DNA from 2 places in the Paenibacillus sp. FSL W7-1332 genome. Region 1 is predicted to be linked to the other one. Evidence: a T-box and tRNA genes for the amino acid it is inferred to sense, from the RefSeq annotation. Region 1 holds a T-box; the other holds one or more tRNA genes.
What was found. A T-box is a leader RNA that pairs with one kind of tRNA and senses whether it is charged. The one in region 1 lies ahead of tyrS (tyrosine--tRNA ligase), so its partner is inferred to be a tRNA-Tyr.
Positions count from the first base shown of each region.

Region 1 (11,063 bases):
CGGCTTTGCGCGCGGCGTGATTCCGTATCAGGCAGTGTCTGATTTTCCTGCTGATCCCTCGTTGATCGAGCTGGCAGAGGAAGCGTGCAAAGAGCAGGCGGCGAATCATTACGTCATCGGAAAGGTTCTTTCGGGCGATCAGTTCATTGCTAGTCGTGATACAGTACGGACGCTTCACGAGGATCTGAACGGGGTTTGCGCGGAAATGGAAGGCTCTGCCGTTGCCCAGGTATGTTATATGAACGGTGTGCCTTATGTGGTAATCAGATCCATGTCGGATAAGGCTGACGGTTCTGCCCATGTCAACTTTCCTGAGTTTACCGTGAAAGCTTCCAAGCGTTCACACGAAATCGTGAACTACATGCTGGGCAAACTCTAGTAAAAACTTTGTGTGAGTGGTAGGCATACATATCCAGTATGCATCTCTACAGACAAACTCCCCGAGGGCAAGCCCTTGGGGAGTTTGTTTTTTTATTTATTGGGTATCGACTTAATACATAAACCGCTGTCTGAAACGGATACGATCGAATTGTTCTTGTGATGAAAGCGGTACGTGCCGTCCGATTCTGACCATGAGACAGTTAGCAGGATGGGAGCAGATTTCCGGATCGTCGGTTGCGTACCACTCCATATCTACAATTTTCATTAACCGCTCCATCATTTTGCGGTAATCCCATACGTTAAGGCCGCTTCCTTTAAGATCCCAATGCCAGTAGTACTCGGTCGTAAACACGATGTAACGCTCCATCTGTTCTTCTTCAAATGCAGTCTTTATCATTTGCTGCCCAAGTCCCAGAGAACGGTAATCTTTCGCTACCTCGATGGCACCAAGTTCAATCAAATCTTCCATATTGCCCTCAGACCAGCGTTCCTGCTCATCCGGGTGATGAAACGTTACATATCCAACGATCATATCTTGGTCTCTCGTGATGATGATTCTGCCTTCGGGCAGGCCTGCAATTTCCACCAATGCCTCATGCTGCTCCGCAGGACGACGAAATGCCTTGAGATCAGGGTGCATGGTTAGCTCGGATAGTTGCTCGGGAGGTACAGGTCCTTCGATGATCAGGCGGCGGTCTTCAGGGAACAAAACATGAGACTGGTATACCTTGCAGTGTTCCATCCGTTACGCTCCTTTCAATTCCATACCCTACTTATAGCAAAAAAATAAAAAAATGAAAAGCAATGACAGGCAAACGAGAGCTATGATATAATCTTTTCGACATAAAATCATCACATTTGTGTCGTACTTAACGATATGTTTCCTTGCGAATTCAGGGGTTAATGACTCGAAGACTGCGACAACGTGACGACCCACCGCAATGTGTAAAATGTATGTTTCATTCAATCATTTTGTAAGCGCTGTCCACTATGAGGAGACCGATTTGAGAATGAGGAGGATGTTATCATGAATCAAACGCATAGCGAAATATTGCCAAGTGAAGTTTCACATTCCAATATGAAGAGTTACGAGCAGGCACGCTCCGAGTTTTCATGGGACGAAATCGAGAGACATTTTACTTGGTATGAGACGGGCAAAGTGAATATGGCCTATGAAGCTATAGATCGTCATGTGGCAGAGGGGCGAGGAGATAAGGTAGCTCTCTTGTATAGTGACGCCAATCGTGAGGAATCTATTACTTACGCGCAGTTGAAAGAAAAATCCGACAAGTTCGGTAATGTACTCCGTAAATATGGTGTTAGCAAAGGTGATCGGGTCTTTATCTTTATGCCGCGCGGTCCTGAGCTCTATGCCGGTTTGCTGGGCATTCTGAAGGTTGGCGCCGTGGTCGGCCCATTGTTCGAGGCGTTTATGGAGACGGCTGTAAAGGATCGTCTGGAGGACAGTGGAGCGATTGCACTGATTACGACGCCTGCACTGTTGTCACGTGTGAAGCGAGACGAGTTGCCTGAACTGAAGCATATTTTTGTTGTGGGCGAGATTGAAGAGGAGGACCCGCGGCTAGTAAGCTACCACGAGGAAGTTGAAGCAGCATCAAGTGAGCTGGAGATTGAATGGCTTGAACGGGAAGATGGATTGATCATGCACTATACGTCAGGCTCTACCGGGAAACCGAAGGGCGTCTATCACGTGCAGAATGCCATGATTCAGCATTATTATACGGGCAAGGTTGTTTTGGATTTAAGGGAAGATGATATATATTGGTGCACGGCGGATCCGGGCTGGGTTACCGGTACGTCCTACGGCATTTTTGCACCGTGGTTGAACGGGGTTACCAATGTCATTCGCGGAGGCCGTTTCAGTCCGCAGGATTGGTACAGTACTTTGGTGAACAATAAGGTAACGGTATGGTACAGTGCTCCCACCGCCTTCCGCATGTTAATGGGTGCCGGCTCCGAGCTTATCGACCAATATGATCTGAGCCATGTACGGCATATTTTATCCGTTGGCGAGCCGCTTAATCCCGAGGTGGTGCGTTGGGGACACAAGGCTTACAAGCAGCGTATCCATGACACATGGTGGATGACAGAGACTGGCGGACAGTTGATCTGTAATTACCCGGGCATGGCGATCAAGCCAGGATCCATGGGGCGCCCGGTGCCGGGCATTACAGCGGCTATCCTGGACGATCAGGGGAAAGAAGTGGCTCCGTACACGATGGGGAATTTGGCAATCAAGACACCTTGGCCGTCCATGATGAGAAAAATTTGGAATAACGAGGCGAAGTATGAAGAATACTTCCGAATTCCGGGCTGGTACATTTCAGGTGATTCGGCATATATGGATGAAGAAGGATACTTCTGGTTCCAGGGCAGAATCGACGATGTGATTAATTCGTCCGGTGAGCGAATCGGACCGTTCGAAGTCGAGAGCAAGCTGGTTGAACATCCGGCTGTTGCTGAAGCAGGCGTGATCGGTAAGCCTGATGTAACCCGTGGCGAGATCATTAAAGCCTTTATCTCTTTACGCGAGGGGTATACACCTACTCAGGAGCTCAAGGATGAAATCTACCGATTTGTGAAGGAAGGACTCTCCGCCCATGCTGCGCCTCGTGAAATTGAGTTTAAGGATAAACTTCCGAAGACACGCTCCGGTAAGATTATGCGCCGCGTACTGAAAGCGTGGGAGCTGGATCTTCCGACAGGCGATCTGTCCACGATTGAAGATTAAAAGCGTGATCAAGACAGGGCTGACAATGAAGATGGTGACCACCATTTTCATTGTCAGTTTTTTTGAGACAGGCGCTTTTCCTTTTACCAAAAAAGATGAACTAGACTAGAAGTTTCTGCTTAAGCAAAAATAAAGCCAGCCCTTCCAACAGACGATCGCTGTAGAGGGGCTGGCTTTTAATATTTCTATCTATTTTTTCTCAAAATATACGGCCGGTGAAGCAGCAGATTCACCGATTGGATTTACGGCAGTTATTCTAAAGGTACCGCCGATTGGGTTACCAGAGGAGTAATAGAACTCCGTGCTCTTACTTGAGCCAAGAATCTGGTAATTGCCGTCACTATTTGGACTGATGTAGATGTTGTAGACCATAACCTCTTCCTCTGGAGCATTGCCGCTCCAGGTGGCCTGAAAGCCCTCAGGGGTAGCTACAAGGGTCGGCTGACCTGGTGCAGACGGTACGGTAGCAGCACCTTCATTCCCAAGTTCCAGGTCGATATTGGGATCTCCCTCAGTCAAGCCATCATCCGGATTATCGATGTCGTCATCCGGATTCGCATCGTTGTCGCCCGGTACTTCGAATCCAGGCGCTGTGCCGCCCACAATGGCGCTTGGCTCAGATACTTTGCCGGCAACGTCAACGGCGACAACGTAATAAGAAGTAAACATTCCGTCAGCTCCAAGTCCCGAGAAGACAAGACTCTCATCGCCAAGCACGACCTGCCCTTGATGTGTATACGGACTTCCGTTAACGGACTTAAAGAGCCGGTATCCGACAACATCAGGAGATCCGCTGGCATTAAAGCTGATCGAGCCGCTGCCCATCGAATAATGAACATTTTTCGGTGGAGTAGGGGCTTTGCCATCATCCGTTCTAGGGTCGAGCCTGCTTGGCATCCCTTTCTTCGCGTCCTGCGGCAGATAAGATTCCAGTGATCTCTTTTCACCTTTCATGACCTTCAGGGCGTTCTGCAGCTCTATAATCAGCTCATCAATGGGTTTCTCACGCTTGATTACGATTTGTTCTCTCAACATATCCAGAGGCGTTGCTTCATGTGGAATGTAATTTACACCCCGATAGGTGATATATTTCGCTTTTGCGATGCCATCATCGCTTTCGGTAGGCACAAACTTCACATTAAACAGATCCGTTACGAATCTGTCCGTTAAGGCGGTCGGCAGTTTGCCGCTGTACGCCGAAACCGTTTTGGAGGTTATGCCTTCAGGCTTCTCAAACGTTTTGGTTGGGAACAGATCCGGCTTAACGTCGGTTGCTTCGTTCATGATTCTTGCCCAAATGGCCTGTGCGTGCTTGCGCTGGTCTCCAACGAGCGTATTTTTTTGTTCTTTGTATCCGACCCATACGCCAAGCGTCACATCAGGTGAGTATCCCATGAACCAGACATCCCCGTAGTTCTGGGTAGATCCGGTTTTACCAACGACCGGAACCTCATTGAATTTCTTGTACGTGTCTCTGACCTTGCTGCCTGTTCCGTTCGTGATGACGGTTCGGAGCATATCCGTCATAAGATACGCTGTCTGCTCGGAGAACACCTGCTCCGGTTTTACTTCATGTTTATAGACAATATTGCCTTTGGAATCCACGATTTTCTCAATCATGAAAGCATCCGTGAATTTGCCTTGATTGCCGATGGAACTGTATGCATTGGTGAGTTCTTCTACTGTCACGCCGTAATGAAGCCCGCCGAGTACACCTGTTGAAGCGTTATAATCGTCTTCCTCCAAGGTAGTGATACCCAGCTTCTTGGAAAACTCCCAAGCCTTCTCGATTCCGACCGTGTTGTTAAACAGTTTGAGGGCCACCGTATTGGTCGAATCGTTCAATGCCTGTCGTGCCGTCATCAATCCTCTGTACCCGGTGTACGAGTTTTTGGGAATATGGAACACTTTGCTGTAGTCCTTTAAGATGATCGGTGAATCGTCCACCACGCTGGCAGGTTGAATCGCTCCCGAATCGAGTGCCGGTAAATAGGCGGCAATAGGTTTCATGGCAGATCCAGGTTGTCGTTTCATTTGTGTGGCGTAATTCATTTGTTCTGTGTTAAAATCCCTGCCCTCAATCATGCCGAGAATGGCGCCGGTTTTGTTGTCGATCATCATCGCGGCGGTTTGTTCCATTCCTTTTTCCTGGCTGTCAGGCAAGTAGTTGCTGTCATCCTCCGCGATGGAGCGCATGGTCTTGTATAATGTCCGGTCGATGGTGGTGTAAACACGGTAACCGCCGGTGCTGAGCTGGGCCCGGGAAGCATCCATCAGATCGGAGTTCGCTTGTGTGCCTTTTGCGTTCTCTTCCGCTTCCTCGCTCAGCTGCATCAGAATATTCGATGCTTGACGTTCTACTTCCATCATGAGATAAGGATAAGTCACATAGGCCTTCTGCGTGCGAGGAGCAAGCGATTTTTTGATATCGAATGCCTTGGCCTCTTCATATTCGGCTTGTGTTATTTTGCCTTCTTCCAGCATGCTTGCCAGCACGCGGTGTTGCCGGTTTACTGCCCGTTTAAATGCTTTCTCGTCAAATTCTCCTTTGCCGTTGAAGGCCGAGTAGGAGGATGGAAGCTGCGGCAGACCCGCCAAATATGCAGCTTGAGCCACGTTCAGATCATCCAGCTTGTTGATGTTGAATATTCCTTTTGCGGCAGCCTTGATCCCGAACAGCTGGTATCCGCTGGAACCATTCCCGTAAGGAACCTTGTTCAAGTAGGCTGTTAAAATTTGGTCTTTACTCAAAAAGCGTTCCATCCGCATGGCAAGCAGCATTTCTTTTACCTTGCGGTTATCGGTTTTGTCGCGACTTAAAAAAGTGAGCCTGGCCAGCTGTTGCGTCAACGTGCTGCCGCCGGTTTGAACCGGTTCGTTCAGGACGCGTTCTTTTACGGCGCGAGCGGTACCTTTTATGTCAACACCCTTATGTGTATAAAAACGGTTGTCTTCTATGGATACGACGGCATCCTTAACAAACTGGGGAATATCCTTGAATTCCACAGGTCGTCTGTCTTCTTCGGTTCTAAGCTGCCCGATCGGTGAGCCATCCGCGAAGTAGGCGAAGCCCGTTATGGCATTGTCGTTCACCGTATTCTCGATGAGAGCTCTGGATCTTACCGGCTCATTCTCAACAATAGAGGTCACGTAGCCAGCTACGGCTCCTCCGGCGAACAAAACGCCCATCAGACCCACCACAAAGAGCCATCCGATGACGGATCCGAGCACCCGCAGAAAGGACCGTTTACGCGGTTTCTTCTGTTTTTCAGGCTCTTGTTTTTTCTCCTCAACCATGAATGTATACTCCTCCTTTTAACGCACCTATTATAGCATAAATCGAAGGTTTTGAATCATGTGTCCCTATATAGCGTGTCCTTTTTTGAGGAAGATTGACTTTTTCGGAAAGCATATGATACAAATAATGCAAAGTTCATATCGTGAAAAGCTTTGAAGGACCCCAGTAGAAGGCGGAGCCTTTCGTTTCCAGAGAGTCGGTGGGTGGTGCAAACCGATAACGAGCCCCTTTGAATTACCGTCCGGAGCTGACCGGGGGAAAAGGAGCCGTACACCTGTGCGGCTGTTACAGTAGTCCGGTTCCGGGATGACAACCCGTTATGGCAATGAAGTGAGAATCCGTTCCTTGTGGTAACGGATTCTAATTAGGGTGGTAACGCGAGCGCTCCTACTCGTCCCTTGGGATGAGTAGGAGCTTTTTTGCGTTCATAAATAGAGGGAGGCTTGCGGAAACATGAAGTGGGATGGTATATCGAACGTTCAGCAGCAAGAGGTGGAACGGCAGATGGAGGTGATCTCCCGTGGAGCAGTGGAGATCATCCCGGAAGAAGCGATGAGGCAGAAGGTGATGAAATCGGTTGTAACCGGCGAGCCGCTGCGCGTGAAGCTGGGAATGGACCCGTCAGCGCCCGATCTTCACGTCGGGCATACCGTCGTGCTGCAGAAGCTGCGTCAGTTCCAGGAACTCGGACATGAAGTACAGCTCATCATTGGGGACTTTACCGGCAGAATCGGAGATCCGACAGGCAAATCCGATACGCGTAAGCAGCTGTCGGAAGAAGATGTTAGACGGCATGCGGAAACGTACAAAAAACAAATATACAAGGTATTGGATCCTGAAAAAACGAAGGTATATTACAACTCCGAGTGGCTTGCGCCGATGACTTTTGCCGATGTGGTCAGCTTATCGGCAAAGGTGACGGTGGCACGGATGCTCGAGCGCGATGATTTTACCAAACGGTATCAGAGCGGGCTTCCGATCAGCATCCATGAATTTTTTTACCCGTTGATGCAGGGGATGGATTCTGTGGCGCTTAAGACCGATGTCGAGCTTGGTGGGACGGATCAGAAGTTTAACTTGCTGATGGGACGCACCCTGCAGAAGGAGTATGGCTCAGAGCCTCAGGTTGCAATCACGATGCCGCTTATTGAAGGGCTCGACGGCGTACAGAAGATGAGTAAGAGCTTGGGCAATTACATCGGTATCGATGAAGAGCCGAATGAGATGTACGGTAAGTCCATGTCCGTTCCGGATGAGCTCATGCTCAAATACTTCAGCTTGGCCACGGATATGGCAAGTGAGGAGGTAACCAGCTTGGAGAAGGGGCTCCGGGACGGAGTTGTCCATCCCCGGGATGCCAAGATGAGTTTGGGGCACAGACTCGTTTGCATGTATCATGGGCGGGAGGCTGCGGATGCTGCACAGCAGCATTTTGTGACGGTATTCCAGCAGAAGGCACTTCCTGAAGACATTGAGGTTTACATGGTACCCGAAGGAGAATTGAAGGAAGGAAAGATTATGCTTATCAATCTACTGACACTGCTCGGTTTTGCCGCTTCCAATGGCGAGGCTAGACGGAGCATTCAGCAGGGGGCCGTAAAATGGAATGGGGAGAAATGCAGCGACATTTACGGTGAGATCGTGCCTCAGGATGGGGATGTGGTTCAAGTGGGCAGGCGTAAATTTGCCAGACTGAGGCTTTCTTAAGCTTATTGAACCTGAAGAGGATTCAATGAGACAGCAAAAACCCTGAAGGCCAAGGCCTTCAGGGTTTTTAGATTCCGAGTTCATCTTAACGGTTGTAGAATTCGACGATTTGTTTCTCATCGATATCTTGGGAAAGTTCGGAACGTTCTGGAAGACGGATGTATTTCCCTTCCATTGCTGCTTCATCAAATTCGAGGTAAGCTGGAAGATGTACACGGTTAGCCAAAGCTTCCTTGATGGAGGAAAGGCCGCGGCTTCTTTCACGAAGACCGATTACATCGCCAGTGCTTACAGCGTAAGAAGCGATATCGACTTTCTTGCCGTTCACAGTCACGTGACCGTGAGCTACCAATTGGCGAGCACCCGCACGGGAATTGCTGAAGCCAAGACGGTAAACCAGGTTGTCCAGACGGCTCTCAAGCAGGAACATAAAGTTCTCACCAGCGATACCTTTCATGCCAGTTGCTTTGTTAAACAGGGTTTTAAATTGCTTCTCGCCCAAGCCGTACATATGACGCAGCTTTTGCTTTTCTTGAAGCTGCATACCATAGTTGCTGACTTTTCTCCGTTGGTTAGGACCATGCTGACCTGGAGGGAAAGGGCGTTTAGCCAATTCTTTACCTGTACCGCTCAGGGAGATTCCCAGACGACGGCTTAATTTAAATTTAGGACCGGTGTAACGTGCCATGTTATATAGACTCCTTTTTAATTAAAGTTTCATTAGGGCTCTATTTGCGCCGTATTTGTTTGCTCTACCGAAATCGCCGGAAGATCTGCCAGGAAAGTTCAGCCGCTGTCCTGTCAGTAACAAATAACGTGAGGGTGACACAACCCGCCCAAATTCATGGAATGCATTGCATTCTTACTCAACAATAAATATTATATGAAGTAATGATATAAAGTCAAGTTCAACCTGCAACTTACTATAACTTGGATTTTGTCTAATTTTGTCGATAGGTCCATGGACCTAAAAATATTGTGAAAAACGCATAAATTTTAATGCAAAAATGGGTAGAAAAGAGTAAGATGATATTGGATTAAGTAGTCTCATTTATCTAGTTACATATTGTAACATCTATCTGGTGTTTATGCAGCACCCTCCCAACATGTTGAACAGCTGGGTTACCGCCATTCATGCGGCAGCCAAATGGATCCTTACATTATGAATCGGAACGCCAGTCTTGGATAGGCCTTTTATAATGGTGCAAAGGAGCGCCCAATATGTCAGAAGATCAACGGAAAGTGTATGAAAGCTCTCCCGGCTCTGCAGTTATGTTTCATGATGCCGAGCCAATTCCTGGAAACGAGCCTTGCTTTTGGCTTCAGAGCTTGGATATTACACCTCATGATTTCCCTTATATTCAGCCTCTCATATCAGACAGCTATCTGGAGTGGCTAAGAGAAAGCGCAGGCACACAGGCGATGAAGAAATTCAGCTGGGCCCTTCTTTCTCATGAGGGAGCTTGGCTGACAGGGGCTTCCGATATAACGGAATACCTTAATGTAAGTGAAGATGAGACATTATCGCTTGCTTTGAACACCAAGGAAGCGGCGCAAGGAATGGGAAAGGGTTCGTTTGAGGGAAGCGTGCTGTGCGCTGTCCCGCTCTTCACTCGCATTCATGGTGATGTATTTGCGGTGATGGTCAGTGTTTCCTCACAGGCAATGGAGCCGGAACAATCACTTATGCTGACAGAAACATACGCCTTATTGTTTCGTTCCTGCTTCTATCGGAAGCTGGAGTACGTGTTTGCTGATGATCTGGAGAAAGTCCACACCCAAGCTGAGCGTGAGGTGCACAGGCGTTCCATCATGTTTCAGTATGTCAAACGGATGCATATCCAGATTGATGTGGACAGCGTGCTGGTGGAGGCTATCGACAGTGTCCTGGCGCTGTATCCCAAGGCCAAAGTCGAATTGTTTATGTCTCAGGACCATGAGAGTGGACATCCGCTTGTACGTCCTCTGCTGCTTCATCATTGGCAGAAAGAGGTTTATGTGCGGACATTTATGGAGGGTACCCTCACGATTGATGAACATGAGGAATCCGATTCGATCGTGGAAATCGGGATTCCCATGGGAGGCAAGCAGGGCGTTTATGGCGTACTCCATGTGGAAGTGGACAAGTCCGAGCTGCCCGATATGGATCTGGAGCTGCTCGGGATGATGGCCGACGCTGCCGGCACCGCGTTTGAGAATGCCAAATTGTACGAGCAGTCCAATCTGATGATTCATGAGCTCCGTATGATTAATGAACTGACACAGCGGTTGAACAAAAGCCTGCATTTGGCGGAGATATTTCAGTTTGCCAACCATGAGCTGCTAAAGATTCTTGAAGCCGATTACTGCTGCATTTTGATTTATAACGAGGAGCTTGGCGGTCTTGAAGTGGTATCCTGCAACGCCGAGTGGCTTGCCAAGGAGGTCTTTGAGAAGGATTATGGTTTGGGCGGCCTAGTCTATCATTCGAAGGAGCCCCTCATCCTGTCAGACTATCACGAAGAACGTCCGGCGGAATCCAGGCTTATGGAGAGCACCCATTCCAGCTCGATGATTGCTACTCCGCTAACCGTTAACGGTGAGGTACGGGGCGTTGTTCTTCTCACCCATGCGAAGCCGCATTATTTTTCCTATGACAGCTATCGGCTGCTTCAAGCTCTGACCAGCCATATTGGTCTGGCTATCGGCAATGCTTTTCTGCATGCGGAAGTGAGGAGAATGGCTAACCGGGATATGCTGACTGAACTGTATGCGAGACATTATCTTGACGAAATGATCCATGAATGTCAGAACCGTGATTTTTGCGGTTCTCTCATCGTTGTGGATATCGATGAATTCAAGCAGGTCAATGATACGTTCGGTCACCAGCGGGGGGACAAAATTCTGAAGCAGGTCAGCAGCATCGTGAAGACAACGATACGGCAC
Region 1 covers NZ_CP150209.1:2,345,525-2,356,587, forward strand. Annotated here, with positions in the region: gene MKX98_RS10250 (5'-methylthioadenosine/adenosylhomocysteine nucleosidase) at 1-379, shown strand, start outside; gene MKX98_RS10255 (GNAT family N-acetyltransferase) at 491-1,123, opposite strand; gene acsA (acetate--CoA ligase) at 1,409-3,133, shown strand; gene MKX98_RS10265 (transglycosylase domain-containing protein) at 3,323-6,430, opposite strand; T-box leader at 6,575-6,833, shown strand; gene tyrS (tyrosine--tRNA ligase) at 6,885-8,138, shown strand; gene rpsD (30S ribosomal protein S4) at 8,224-8,826, opposite strand; gene MKX98_RS10280 (sensor domain-containing diguanylate cyclase) at 9,360-11,063, shown strand, end outside.

Region 2 (11,063 bases), 3.5 Mb from region 1:
AGGGACGAAAGTCGGGCTTAGTGATCCGGTGGTACCGCATGGAAGGGCCATCGCTCAACGGATAAAAGCTACCCTGGGGATAACAGGCTTATCTCCCCCAAGAGTCCACATCGACGGGGAGGTTTGGCACCTCGATGTCGGCTCATCGCATCCTGGGGCTGAAGTAGGTCCCAAGGGTTGGGCTGTTCGCCCATTAAAGCGGTACGCGAGCTGGGTTCAGAACGTCGTGAGACAGTTCGGTCCCTATCTGTCGTGGGCGTAGGAAATTTGAGAGGAGCTGTCCTTAGTACGAGAGGACCGGGATGGACGTACCGCTGGTGCACCAGTTGTTCCGCCAGGAGCATGGCTGGGTAGCTACGTACGGACGGGATAAGCGCTGAAAGCATCTAAGCGTGAAGCCCCCCTCAAGATGAGATTTCCCAATTAGTAAGACCCCTTGAAGACGACGAGGTAGATAGGTTGGAGGTGGAAGTGCAGCAATGCATGGAGCTGACCAATACTAATCGGTCGAGGGCTTATCCAAATCACCCCAAAAAGTGAAGTGAAGCTTTGAAGCTGACACCGAATACTTTCCGGGGACCCCGATACCACATCGGGTGAATGCTACGGATTCTAATCAACGCAAAGATCGTTTCGTATCTAGTTTTCAGGTGATCAATCACTTGAATTGAATATTGTTCCCTGATAGCTCAGTTGGTAGAGCACTCGACTGTTAATCGAGTTGTCACAGGTTCGAGTCCTGTTCGGGGAGCCATTTATGGAGAGGTGTCCGAGTTGGCCGAAGGAGCACGATTGGAAATCGTGTAGGCGCCAAAAGCGTCTCGAGGGTTCGAATCCCTCTCTCTCCGCCACTATTATTTTAAGCAAGGCCCGTTGGTCAAGGGGTTAAGACACCTCCCTTTCACGGAGGTAACAGGGGTTCGAATCCCCTACGGGTCACCACTTTCTTAATTGCATCAGGGGATGAGAATCCCGTCGGTTCGTCGGAGAATAACTTCGTAAGCAAAGACTTCGCAGTCTCGAACGAAGTGAGAGTATCCCCTACGGGTCACCACTTTCTTAAAAAAACACTTGCTTCTTATATCAGATTTTGATATGATAAAAGTCGCTTTGTTACGGAGGCTTAGCTCAGCTGGGAGAGCATCTGCCTTACAAGCAGAGGGTCGGGGGTTCGATCCCCTCAGCCTCCACCATGATTTATCCCCAAAAAGTGAAGCGCATGCTTCGTAGGTAATTCCGATTACTTTTCGGGGACCCCATACAATCAACCCTTTTAATGACGCGGGGTGGAGCAGTTCGGTAGCTCGTCGGGCTCATAACCCGAAGGTCGTAGGTTCAAATCCTGCCCCCGCAACCAATTTATATCGCGATAGCGATAATGCCTCGTGGAACTGTGGTGTAGAGGCCTAACATGCCTGCCTGTCACGCAGGAGATCGCGGGTTCGAATCCCGTCAGTTCCGCCATTATTTACAACTTTGGGATGAGATGAGTATCCGATATGGGTTCCGTCAAAGTTCGCGAAGAGCTTTAAGGCTCGGTAGCTCAGTCGGTAGAGCAGAGGACTGAAAATCCTCGTGTCGGCGGTTCGATTCCGTCCCGAGCCACCATGTACGTTTTATAACTTTATATGCCGGTGTAGCTCAATTGGTAGAGCAACTGACTTGTAATCAGTAGGTTGGGGGTTCAAGTCCTCTCGCCGGCACCATTCTGGAGGATTAGTGAAGTGGCTAAACACGGCAGACTGTAAATCTGCTCTCTTCGAGTTCGGTGGTTCGAATCCATCATCCTCCACCAGTTTTTAGGGGCATAGTTTAAAGGTAGAACAGCGGTCTCCAAAACCGTTAGTGTGGGTTCAATTCCTGCTGCCCCTGCCAATCGTATCACAGTGTTTCAGTATGGCGGTCGTGGCGAAGTGGTTAACGCACCGGATTGTGGCTCCGGCACTCGGGGGTTCAATTCCCCTCGATCGCCCCATATTACAAAATCATATTGGGGATTAGCCAAGCGGTAAGGCAACGGACTTTGACTCCGTCATGCATAGGTTCGAATCCTATATCCCCAGCCATTGATTTTTATGTTTGCGGACGTGGCTCAGCGGTAGAGCATCGCCTTGCCAAGGCGAGGGTCGCGGGTTCGATTCCCGTCGTCCGCTCCATTTTTATTTCTGGCGCCATAGCCAAGTGGTAAGGCACAGCTCTGCAAAAGCTTTATCCCCAGTTCGAATCTGGGTGGCGCCTCCATTACAAACTTATGTGCCCTTAGCTCAGCTGGATAGAGCGTTTGACTACGAATCAAAAGGTCAGGAGTTCGAATCTCTTAGGGCACGCCATAATGTAAGCCGGTGTGGCGGAATTGGCAGACGCGCGCGACTCAAAATCGTGAGGGAAACCGTGGGGGTTCGAGTCCCTTCACCGGCATCATCAAAAAGGAATGTAGACGATAAACGTCTGCATTCCTTTTTTCGTTGCATCTACATCGATTGCTACTTCGTGATTTAAATATTAGACTCCATTCTGCATGCTATCTCTCCAGTTACCTTTACAGGGGGCTTTTCTATCACCTTCAGATCTTCTTCAAGCTACACTCCTTAAACTAAACTATCATTAGAAACCACGTTCTTTATAGGTAAAACAAAGATGATCCAGCCGGATTCATCTATACAAGCAAACCCTTCGATTAATCGATCCAGTGCAGGGTTGGACGTAGGTCTGTAGAAGGCCCCGCCTTAGGTCTAGGTTCAAAAACCGTCCCCAGGCCGTTTTAGCGAAACTCAAAATTACCTAGAATAGAGTCATAAGGTTGAACAAAAGAAACAACGATCAAACAACAGAAAGGCGGTGTATAAATGAGAAATTCAAAAGGAAATGGAATGAGTATCCTGTTGATTGGTGTAGGGATCTTGGTTCTCCTTGGAGTATTCGGTCCTCTGCTTGGGTGGTTGTTCAGTCTTCTAATTCCAATCCTGATGGTCGCTTTGGGATACTACGGGATCCGGAGAGGTAACACCTTGATGGGATGGGTTATTCTCGGTATCGGTGTGATCTGGTTGATGGGTAAACTGTCTTGGCTGATCGGTCCGATCTTTGGAATTATCTTGATCATCTACGGGTTGTCTCGATTGAAGAATGGTAGACCCCGTTATTGATAAAAACCACTACATTAAATAACATGCATGAACAACAGATCATGATAGATGAGGAGGGCTAAGCCAATATGAGTGTTTTCCGGCGGATAAGAGACATAACCGTAGCAACATTGAATGAAAAGCTCGAGCAGAGCCAGGATCCGGTTCGATTGATCGACCAGTTCCTACATTCAACCAGACAGGACATTGCTGAGGCTGAGAAGCTGCAGCAGCAATGCCAAGTACATTCCAGACAGCTGAAGCAGCAGGTGGATCAAGCCGAATCCATGCGATATAAACGCGAAGAGCAGGCACTGCTTGCACTGAAGGCCGGCGAAGAACATCTTGCCAAGCTGGCATTGCAGGAAAAACTGATCTATGAGGAAAAGATCGAGCAGTATCAAGGCCTGTTGTCCTCAAGCCTGGAGTCGCTAAAAGAAATCGAGGAGCAGCTCGGTGAGCTGCGGATGGAATATCAGACGGTATACAGCAAGCGTCAATATTATGTTGCCCGAGTGGAAACCCTTCGTCTTCAGCAGAAAATGAATGAACGTACGGGCTCCTACGGCGGCGGTCATGACGTACCGAAGATGTTCAATCGCCTCGAAGACCGTATCAGCGACTGGGAACTGGAAGCCAGAAGTCTTCGCGATTTACGCCGCATGGGGCAGGAATACATGGAACAGGCTGGTGAATCGGTCTCCACTGTATTAGAAAAAGAACTTGCCCGCCTGAAGCAAAAGCTGAATAACAGCGGAAAGGAGTAACCATGACTAGATTGTACCGTTCCACCCGAGACAAAATGTTCACAGGGTTGATCGGCGGTATATCCGATCATTTCGGAGTCGAATCTACCCTACTTAGAATCATATTTGTAGTCAGTATCTTTTTCACAGGCGGTACAACGCTGTTGATCTATCTGATTGCATCCCTTGTAGTACCTAAGGAGCCGTATTATCACGATCCGTATGGTCCACAGGGCAGACATGGCGGCGGATACCGTTACAACGATCATCCGGGCCCTGGACCAGGCTACAACAGCTATAATGATTCTTATGGACGTCAAGGCTATCCTAATGAGCATAGTAGCTTTGGTCCCAAATATGACCGTCCCAATGGTACAAGAAACAACGCGTCAACGGATTCCGATCTGGATGCGATGATGAAGGATATTGAAAGAAAAGCAATGCAAAAAGAAATCGAAGAATTGAAGAAAAAACTTTCGAACTATGAGAAGGGAGATAAATAACATGGGAGTATTTAAAAGAATTAAGGATATGACGAAAGCATCGGTGAATGAACTGCTGGATAAAGTAGAGGATCCGATCGTAATGTTGAACCAGTACCTGCGCGACATGGAGGCAGAAATTCATGAGGCAGAGGTAACGGTTGCGAAGCAAATGGCTAATGAGCGTCGTATGAAGCAGCGCGTCGATGAGGCTGTGAAGATGGCGGCACAACGTGAAGCTCAAGCTGAATTGGCTCTGAAGAATGGTCAAGAAGAAGTGGCTCGCAAGCTGCTGGAAGAAAAAATCTATTTCGATCAAAAAGAAACCGAGTACGTGGAATTGCACCTGCAATCCGAGACTCAAGCAAAAGAGCTTGTAGCTCAGCTGCATGAAATGAAAGACGAGTTCTACAAAATGCGCAACAAGCGCAATGAGCTTGTAGCCCGCGCTCAAATGGCTAAAGCGAAGAAGCAAATGTCTCAAGTGAGCAGCTTGCACACGATCGAAAGCGGCAGTGCTTCGATGGGCTTCCATCGCATGGAGGAGAAAATCATGCAAATGGAAGCAGAAGCTGATGTGCTTCGCGCCCCATACCGTCCTAACAACGCAGTATACACAAGCCCGGTGGACGCTGAGAAGCAATTGAAGGTGGATGAGCAGCTGCAAGCTTTGAAAAACAAAATGGGGAATTCTTCGAAGTCCGAGTAATTCCTTAGCAAGTCAGCAAAATAGTATTAAACCGTATTCGAACACCATGTTCATATGATATGCTATACGAATGAGATTGTCGTATAGTACAGGCAAAGCCATACAGTGGGGAACGTCTCACTGATATGGCTTTTCCGAGCTTATATCTTGGCCATCAAGGAGGTGCGACATGGACAGAAACCGCTGGATAGCAGTTGGTTTAATCAGCTTGGGTTTTATTTTGCTTTTCGGCCGATGGTTTGGTTTCTTCACCATTGTCGCCCTGTTACTCATGTTTGCAGGTGTCCTTCAGATCAGGCATGGACATGTGAAGAAGGGATACATTCTGCTCGGAGTAGGTGCCGTACTGCTGCTGCTGGAGCATCTCATGTTGATTATCGGCATCAGCTTGATATCGCTAGGTATTTTTTATGGCAAGTCCAAACGAGCTCATACCACGACGAAATACATTCAGAAGCAGAACTTTATGTCCAACTTTGATTGGGACCGGGCTCCGTGGGTGATGCGCAGTCTGAGTGTGTGGCATGTGCTGGGAGAGGCGGATGTGGATCTGTCCCTGGCCCTTCCGGAGGAACGCCAAACGGTCCTGATGTTCCATGGGATGCTGGGGGATATTGATCTGATGATTCCGGACTACTATGGGGTGGAGATCGAAGCATCCATCCTGTTTGGCTCCATTCATATGGACGACCGGAAGGAAACCGGCATATTAAACCGCGTGCGGTATAAATCACCCAATTATGAGACCAGTGAATATAAAGTGAAATTTATTGTTTCTTATTTGGGCGGAGATTTGAATATAAGAATGACATAATAAACGTAAGTTTTGTGTAAACCATTCAGGAGGGTTGCCCCGTGGAAACGGAAAAGAAAGCAAATATGATTACCCGAAGTATGCGTGAGGGGACCCTTCTGGGATTGGTTGTCATGCTCGTTGTCCTATATTTATTATATACATATGGTTATCTTCAACCGCTTGAGACGTGGAAGAACCGGATCGAAGCCGGCATTACCATCGTATTGCTGCCGATCGGGCTGGGTGCGATCTATGGCTTCTTCCAGGGATACCGGGTAAAACGACGGGTCGATCTTGTGAGGGAAACGCTGGTGAACTGGGAAAAAGGCAGCCTTACGGACGTCATGCCGGACATCGGCGAAGACGAAGTGGGCCGGCTTGGAGAACAGCTGGTGAAGATCAGCAAACGCTGGGAGGATCAGGTGTCTTCCTTGCAGCGGTTATCTACGAACAATGCCCAGCTTGCCGAGCAGGCCAGGGTTACGGCGATTGTGGAAGAGAGGCAGCGTCTGGCGCGCGAGCTCCATGATGCGGTTTCTCAGCAGCTGTTTGCCATCTCGATGACGGCAACCGCTGTGGGCAGGACGCTGGATAAGGATTTTGACAAAGCGCAGCGCCAGGTGGCTCTGATCGAGGAAATGTCGGCTGTAGCCCAGTCCGAGATGAGGGCGCTTCTTCTTCATCTGCGGCCGGTTTATCTCGAAGGAAAGGCACTTGAGCAGGGGCTGCGTGAACTGATTAAGGAATTGCGAATCAAAGTACCTATGGAAATTACGTTTGAAATGGACGATGACATACATTTGCTCAAAGGGATCGAAAATCATCTGTTCCGGATTATCCAGGAGGCCATGTCGAACACCCTCAGACACTCGAAAGCGGAGAAAATGGATATTCGTATTCACCGCAGGCAGAACACCGTTCGGGTGATGCTGCGGGACGATGGGATCGGATTTGAATTGGATGACAAGAAACAGACTTCCTACGGCCTATCGACGATGCAGGAACGGGTGACGGAGATCGGGGGCTCGGTACAATTTATAACAGCACCGGGTAAAGGGACTCGAATTGAGATCGTTGTGCCACTCATAAACGAAGAACGCAAACGGGGGGATGTAGATGGAAACGCCGATTAAAGTGCTGCTGGTGGATGATCATGAGATGGTCCGGATCGGTTTAGCGGCTGTGCTTGGTACAGAGGACGGCATCGAGGTGGTTGGTGAAGCGGGCAGCGGCGAGGAAGGGATACGCTTAGCGCAGGAATATCATCCTGATGTGGTGCTGATGGATTTGGTGATGGACGGAATGGATGGAATCGAGACGACGCGCCAATTGATGAATCAGTTTCCTAATCTTAAGGTCATTGTACTGACCAGCTATCTGGACGATGAGAAGATGTATCCGGTTATTGAAGCAGGTGCGTTCAGTTATTTATTGAAGACATCCCGTGCTTCTGAAGTAGCTGATGCTATACGTGCAGCCGCACGCGGGCAGTCGGTGCTGGAGTCGCAGGTTGCCTCCAAGATGATGAATCGATTCCGGCATCCGCAAAATGAAGCTCCGGCGCATAACGACCTTACGGACCGGGAAATGGAAGTGCTGCGACTGGTGGCGCAGGGCAAGTCGAATCAGGATATTGCTGATGATTTGATTATAGGCATCAAAACCGTGAAGTTTCACGTAACGAATATATTAGGCAAGCTGGGGGTAGAGGATCGAACCCAGGCTGCCATCTACGCTTATAAAAATGGGCTGGCTGAGTAAAGAATGCCGGCTCTTTTTTATGCGATGGTCGTGACATAAACATATCTAAGATGCTGAGATGTTGAGCGTGGTACGAAAGCAGATCCATGATGCGATGCGTAAGTTATAAACATATCCATATAACAATGAAAGGCAGGCTTAAAGACTCCCGGATCGGGAGCTTTTTTTATTTATTGACAGGGAAGAAGGAATCTCTACATACAGCCCGATGAAGGAGCTATTTAAAAAGCGAGGTATAAATCCGCGGTAACGAGGCCATCCTTTTACTAGATTGATAGATTCGAACGGGGAGGCGTGACTGACCATGCGGAAGATGCGTTTACAGATCATTGTGATGATGTTGTTGCTGTGCGGGGCAGCAGCTATGATGGCGGGTTTTGCGGGGACAACGGACAGCAATCGAAACGGATCAGCTCCGCATGCAGGAGAAGCGTCAGCTTCGGGCGGAACGGTAGAAACAGGTGTCAATGGAATAACTAGAGCTGGGGAAGCAGCAGAAAGCGATCTAATACTTCTGGCGGCGCTTGGGCAAGAACATATGGAGCCTTCGGCAATACTCACGGTAAAAATTCAAGGTGAAATGATAAATTCCATATCGAAGGATCAAGCTAAGACAACGGCTGAGCAGCTGGCTCGTACAATGGGGCTCTCCGGGATTACAACGTCCCAGCTTCAGGGAAATGAAGTATTCCAAGCAGAAGGCGTGCTCTCCGGTGTATCGGTGCATCTGGACTGGGCTTTCACGAAGGAGGGTCATAGCTATGTCAGAGCCATGCTTGTAGGAGAAGCAGCTGGACAGTCCCGGGAAATGATGACCCTGCAGCAGCAGATTCAAGAGATGATGAAGCAAGCAGGCATATCGAACTCCTGGAATGCGTCCATTCAAGGATATGCATCGGAGACGGCTAGCGTTGATGGAACGATGGCTCAGGTAGAAGAGGCAGTAGCCCAAAAACTCTCGCTTCGCCCCGTTGAGGATTATGCAGATGACACAACACAAAGCCGTTCATATGAGGTTCCTTCACTGGGCGCTTTTGTGATGAGTGGCGACACGCCGATTCATATGCAGATCGCGGTGCATGAAGATTCGATGAAGAAAAGTAGTAGAATAACGATCGGATTTCCCGTCATTACAATAGAATATTGAAAATGATTTCTGAAACTCGGATGAAAAAATGCGGAATGTGATAGCATACTTGAAATGAATATGCTAAAATGTCATCACATCGAGTTAAGTGCCGATGCATAAAAATACACTATAATTCATAGAAAGAATGAGGAGCCATGGCTGAAAATCAAAATCTAGATACAATGAAGACACCGGGAGCTGTATTTTTCATCTTTGGAGCGACTGGTGATTTGGCAAGACGTAAGTTGTTTCCGGCGATCTACAGTCTTTATCGTGAAGGAAAACTGGATGAGGATTTTGCGGTAATCGGCGTGGCGCGGCGTCCGCGCACCCAGGAAGAGTTTCGGGAGGACGTGTATCGTTCAATTCAGGAATTCTGCCGATATAGTTCGGAACAGGATAGTGAATGGAATGCATTTGCACAACATTTTGAATATAAATCTTTAGATATTAACAATATTGACGGTTTCCGTGAGCTTCGCGAACAAACGGAGCAATTGGAAACAAAATTTAATATACCGGGCAACCGCTTGTTTTATCTGGCGCTTGCACCGGAATTGTTTGGCAGCGTATCGTTTAACCTGATGAAGGGCGGTATGCTCGACGGAGAAGGCTGGAACCGTCTTGTGATCGAGAAGCCGTTCGGCTACGATCTGGAGTCGGCTGCCAAGCTGAACGAAGAGATCCGTAAAGTGTTCAAGGAAGAAGAGATCTACCGGATTGACCATTATCTGGGTAAAGAAATGGTACAGAACATCGAAGTTATACGTTTTGCGAATGCTTTCTTCGAGCCGCTGTGGAACAACAAGCATATCGCCAACATCCAAATCACGCTTGGTGAAACGGTTGGTGTCGAGGAGCGCGGCGGGTACTATGATCATGCAGGCGCTCTAAGGGATATGGGCCAGAACCATATGCTACAGCTGCTGACTATGATTGCGATGGAGCCGCCTAGCCGACTGCTTGCAGAGGATATCCGCGACGAGAAGGTGAAGGTGCTTCGCTCCTTGCGTCCGTATGCCACGCATGAAGAAGTGAAGAACAACGTAGTTCGCGGTCAGTATACGAGCGGTTCCGCGGGTGGCAAAGATCTGCCGGCATACCGTGAAGAGGACAAAGTGAATCCGGAATCCAATACGGAAACCTATTTTGCCGCCAGAGTCTTCGTGGATAACTTCCGCTGGGCTGGCGTACCGTTCTATATCCGTACGGGCAAACGTCTCCCGGTTAAGACAACCGAGGTGGTTGTCGAGTTCAAACGGATGCCAACCAACGTATACCTGGGCCAAAAGCATTCCCTGGAGCCTAACCTGCTCGTTATTCGCGTCAATCCGATGGAAGGCATTTACGTGAAGATTAACGCGAAGAAGCCGGGATCTGAATCCGAGATCGCTCCTGTAGCGATGGACTTCTGCCAAAGCTGCATCGTGGGCATTAATTCTCCTGAGGCGTATGAGCGTCTGCTGCATGACGCTGCTCGTGGAGACTCCACCTACTTTACGCGCTGGGATGAAGTGGCTTCGGCATGGTCCTTCGTGGATCGTATCGCCAGCGCATGGAGAGAGAACCAGGGCGAGCTGGAATCGTATCCTGCTGGATCGTGGGGACCTGACAAAGCGGATGAGCTGTTGAAGGAAGACGGATTCCACTGGTGGCCGGTAAACGGTCAGCTTGAGGATAATGTGGTGTGGTTCAAAAACTAAGATCATTTTCTAAAATTTACGTGTTAAAAATCATCCTCATGCGCATGGCGCATGGGGATGATTTGCGTATAAATTGTGGTACAATGATATACATGACTTTAGTTACGAAGGGATAAGTGAAATGGCAAAGCAAATAGATGAACTGCAGCAGGAAGTGGATAAGCGCCGCACGTTTGCGATTATTTCCCACCCTGACGCCGGTAAAACAACACTGACCGAGAAGCTGCTCTTGTTTGGGGGCGCCATTCGTCTGGCTGGATCGGTTAAAGCTCGTAAAGCGAGCAAGCATGCAACGAGTGACTGGATGGAGATCGAGAAGCAGCGGGGAATCTCGGTTACCTCGTCTGTTATGCAATTTGATTATTTAGGGCATCGGATTAATATATTGGATACGCCGGGTCACCAAGACTTTAGTGAGGATACCTATCGTACGCTGACCGCCGCTGACAGCGCCGTCATGTTGATTGACGTAGCCAAAGGGGTCGAGGCCCAGACCATCAAGCTGTTTCAGGTTTGTGCGAAGCGGGGCATTCCGATCTTTACCTTTATCAACAAACTCGACCGCGAAGGGCGCAGCCCGTTTGATCTGATGGAGGAGCTTGAGCAGGTTCT
Region 2 covers NZ_CP150209.1:6,368,772-6,379,834, reverse strand. Annotated here, with positions in the region: rRNA gene MKX98_RS29080 (23S ribosomal RNA) at 1-523, shown strand, start outside; tRNA gene MKX98_RS29075 (tRNA-Asn) at 679-754, shown strand; tRNA gene MKX98_RS29070 (tRNA-Ser) at 760-851, shown strand; tRNA gene MKX98_RS29065 (tRNA-Glu) at 868-942, shown strand; tRNA gene MKX98_RS29060 (tRNA-Val) at 1,118-1,193, shown strand; tRNA gene MKX98_RS29055 (tRNA-Met) at 1,281-1,357, shown strand; tRNA gene MKX98_RS29050 (tRNA-Asp) at 1,388-1,464, shown strand; tRNA gene MKX98_RS29045 (tRNA-Phe) at 1,533-1,608, shown strand; tRNA gene MKX98_RS29040 (tRNA-Thr) at 1,631-1,706, shown strand; tRNA gene MKX98_RS29035 (tRNA-Tyr) at 1,711-1,795, shown strand; tRNA gene MKX98_RS29030 (tRNA-Trp) at 1,802-1,875, shown strand; tRNA gene MKX98_RS29025 (tRNA-His) at 1,900-1,975, shown strand; tRNA gene MKX98_RS29020 (tRNA-Gln) at 1,992-2,066, shown strand; tRNA gene MKX98_RS29015 (tRNA-Gly) at 2,082-2,156, shown strand; tRNA gene MKX98_RS29010 (tRNA-Cys) at 2,168-2,241, shown strand; tRNA gene MKX98_RS29005 (tRNA-Arg) at 2,254-2,330, shown strand; tRNA gene MKX98_RS29000 (tRNA-Leu) at 2,339-2,418, shown strand; gene MKX98_RS28995 (hypothetical protein) at 2,847-3,146, shown strand; gene MKX98_RS28990 (PspA/IM30 family protein) at 3,215-3,892, shown strand; gene MKX98_RS28985 (PspC domain-containing protein) at 3,895-4,374, shown strand; gene MKX98_RS28980 (PspA/IM30 family protein) at 4,376-5,062, shown strand; gene liaF (cell wall-active antibiotics response protein LiaF) at 5,232-5,876, shown strand; gene MKX98_RS28970 (sensor histidine kinase) at 5,918-6,991, shown strand; gene MKX98_RS28965 (response regulator transcription factor) at 6,975-7,619, shown strand; gene MKX98_RS28960 (YwmB family TATA-box binding protein) at 7,924-8,766, shown strand; gene zwf (glucose-6-phosphate dehydrogenase) at 8,904-10,451, shown strand; gene MKX98_RS28950 (peptide chain release factor 3) at 10,573-11,063, shown strand, end outside.
Region 2: it has a tRNA-Tyr gene. The T-box ahead of tyrS (tyrosine--tRNA ligase) is inferred to sense a tRNA for this amino acid. The anticodon was not compared.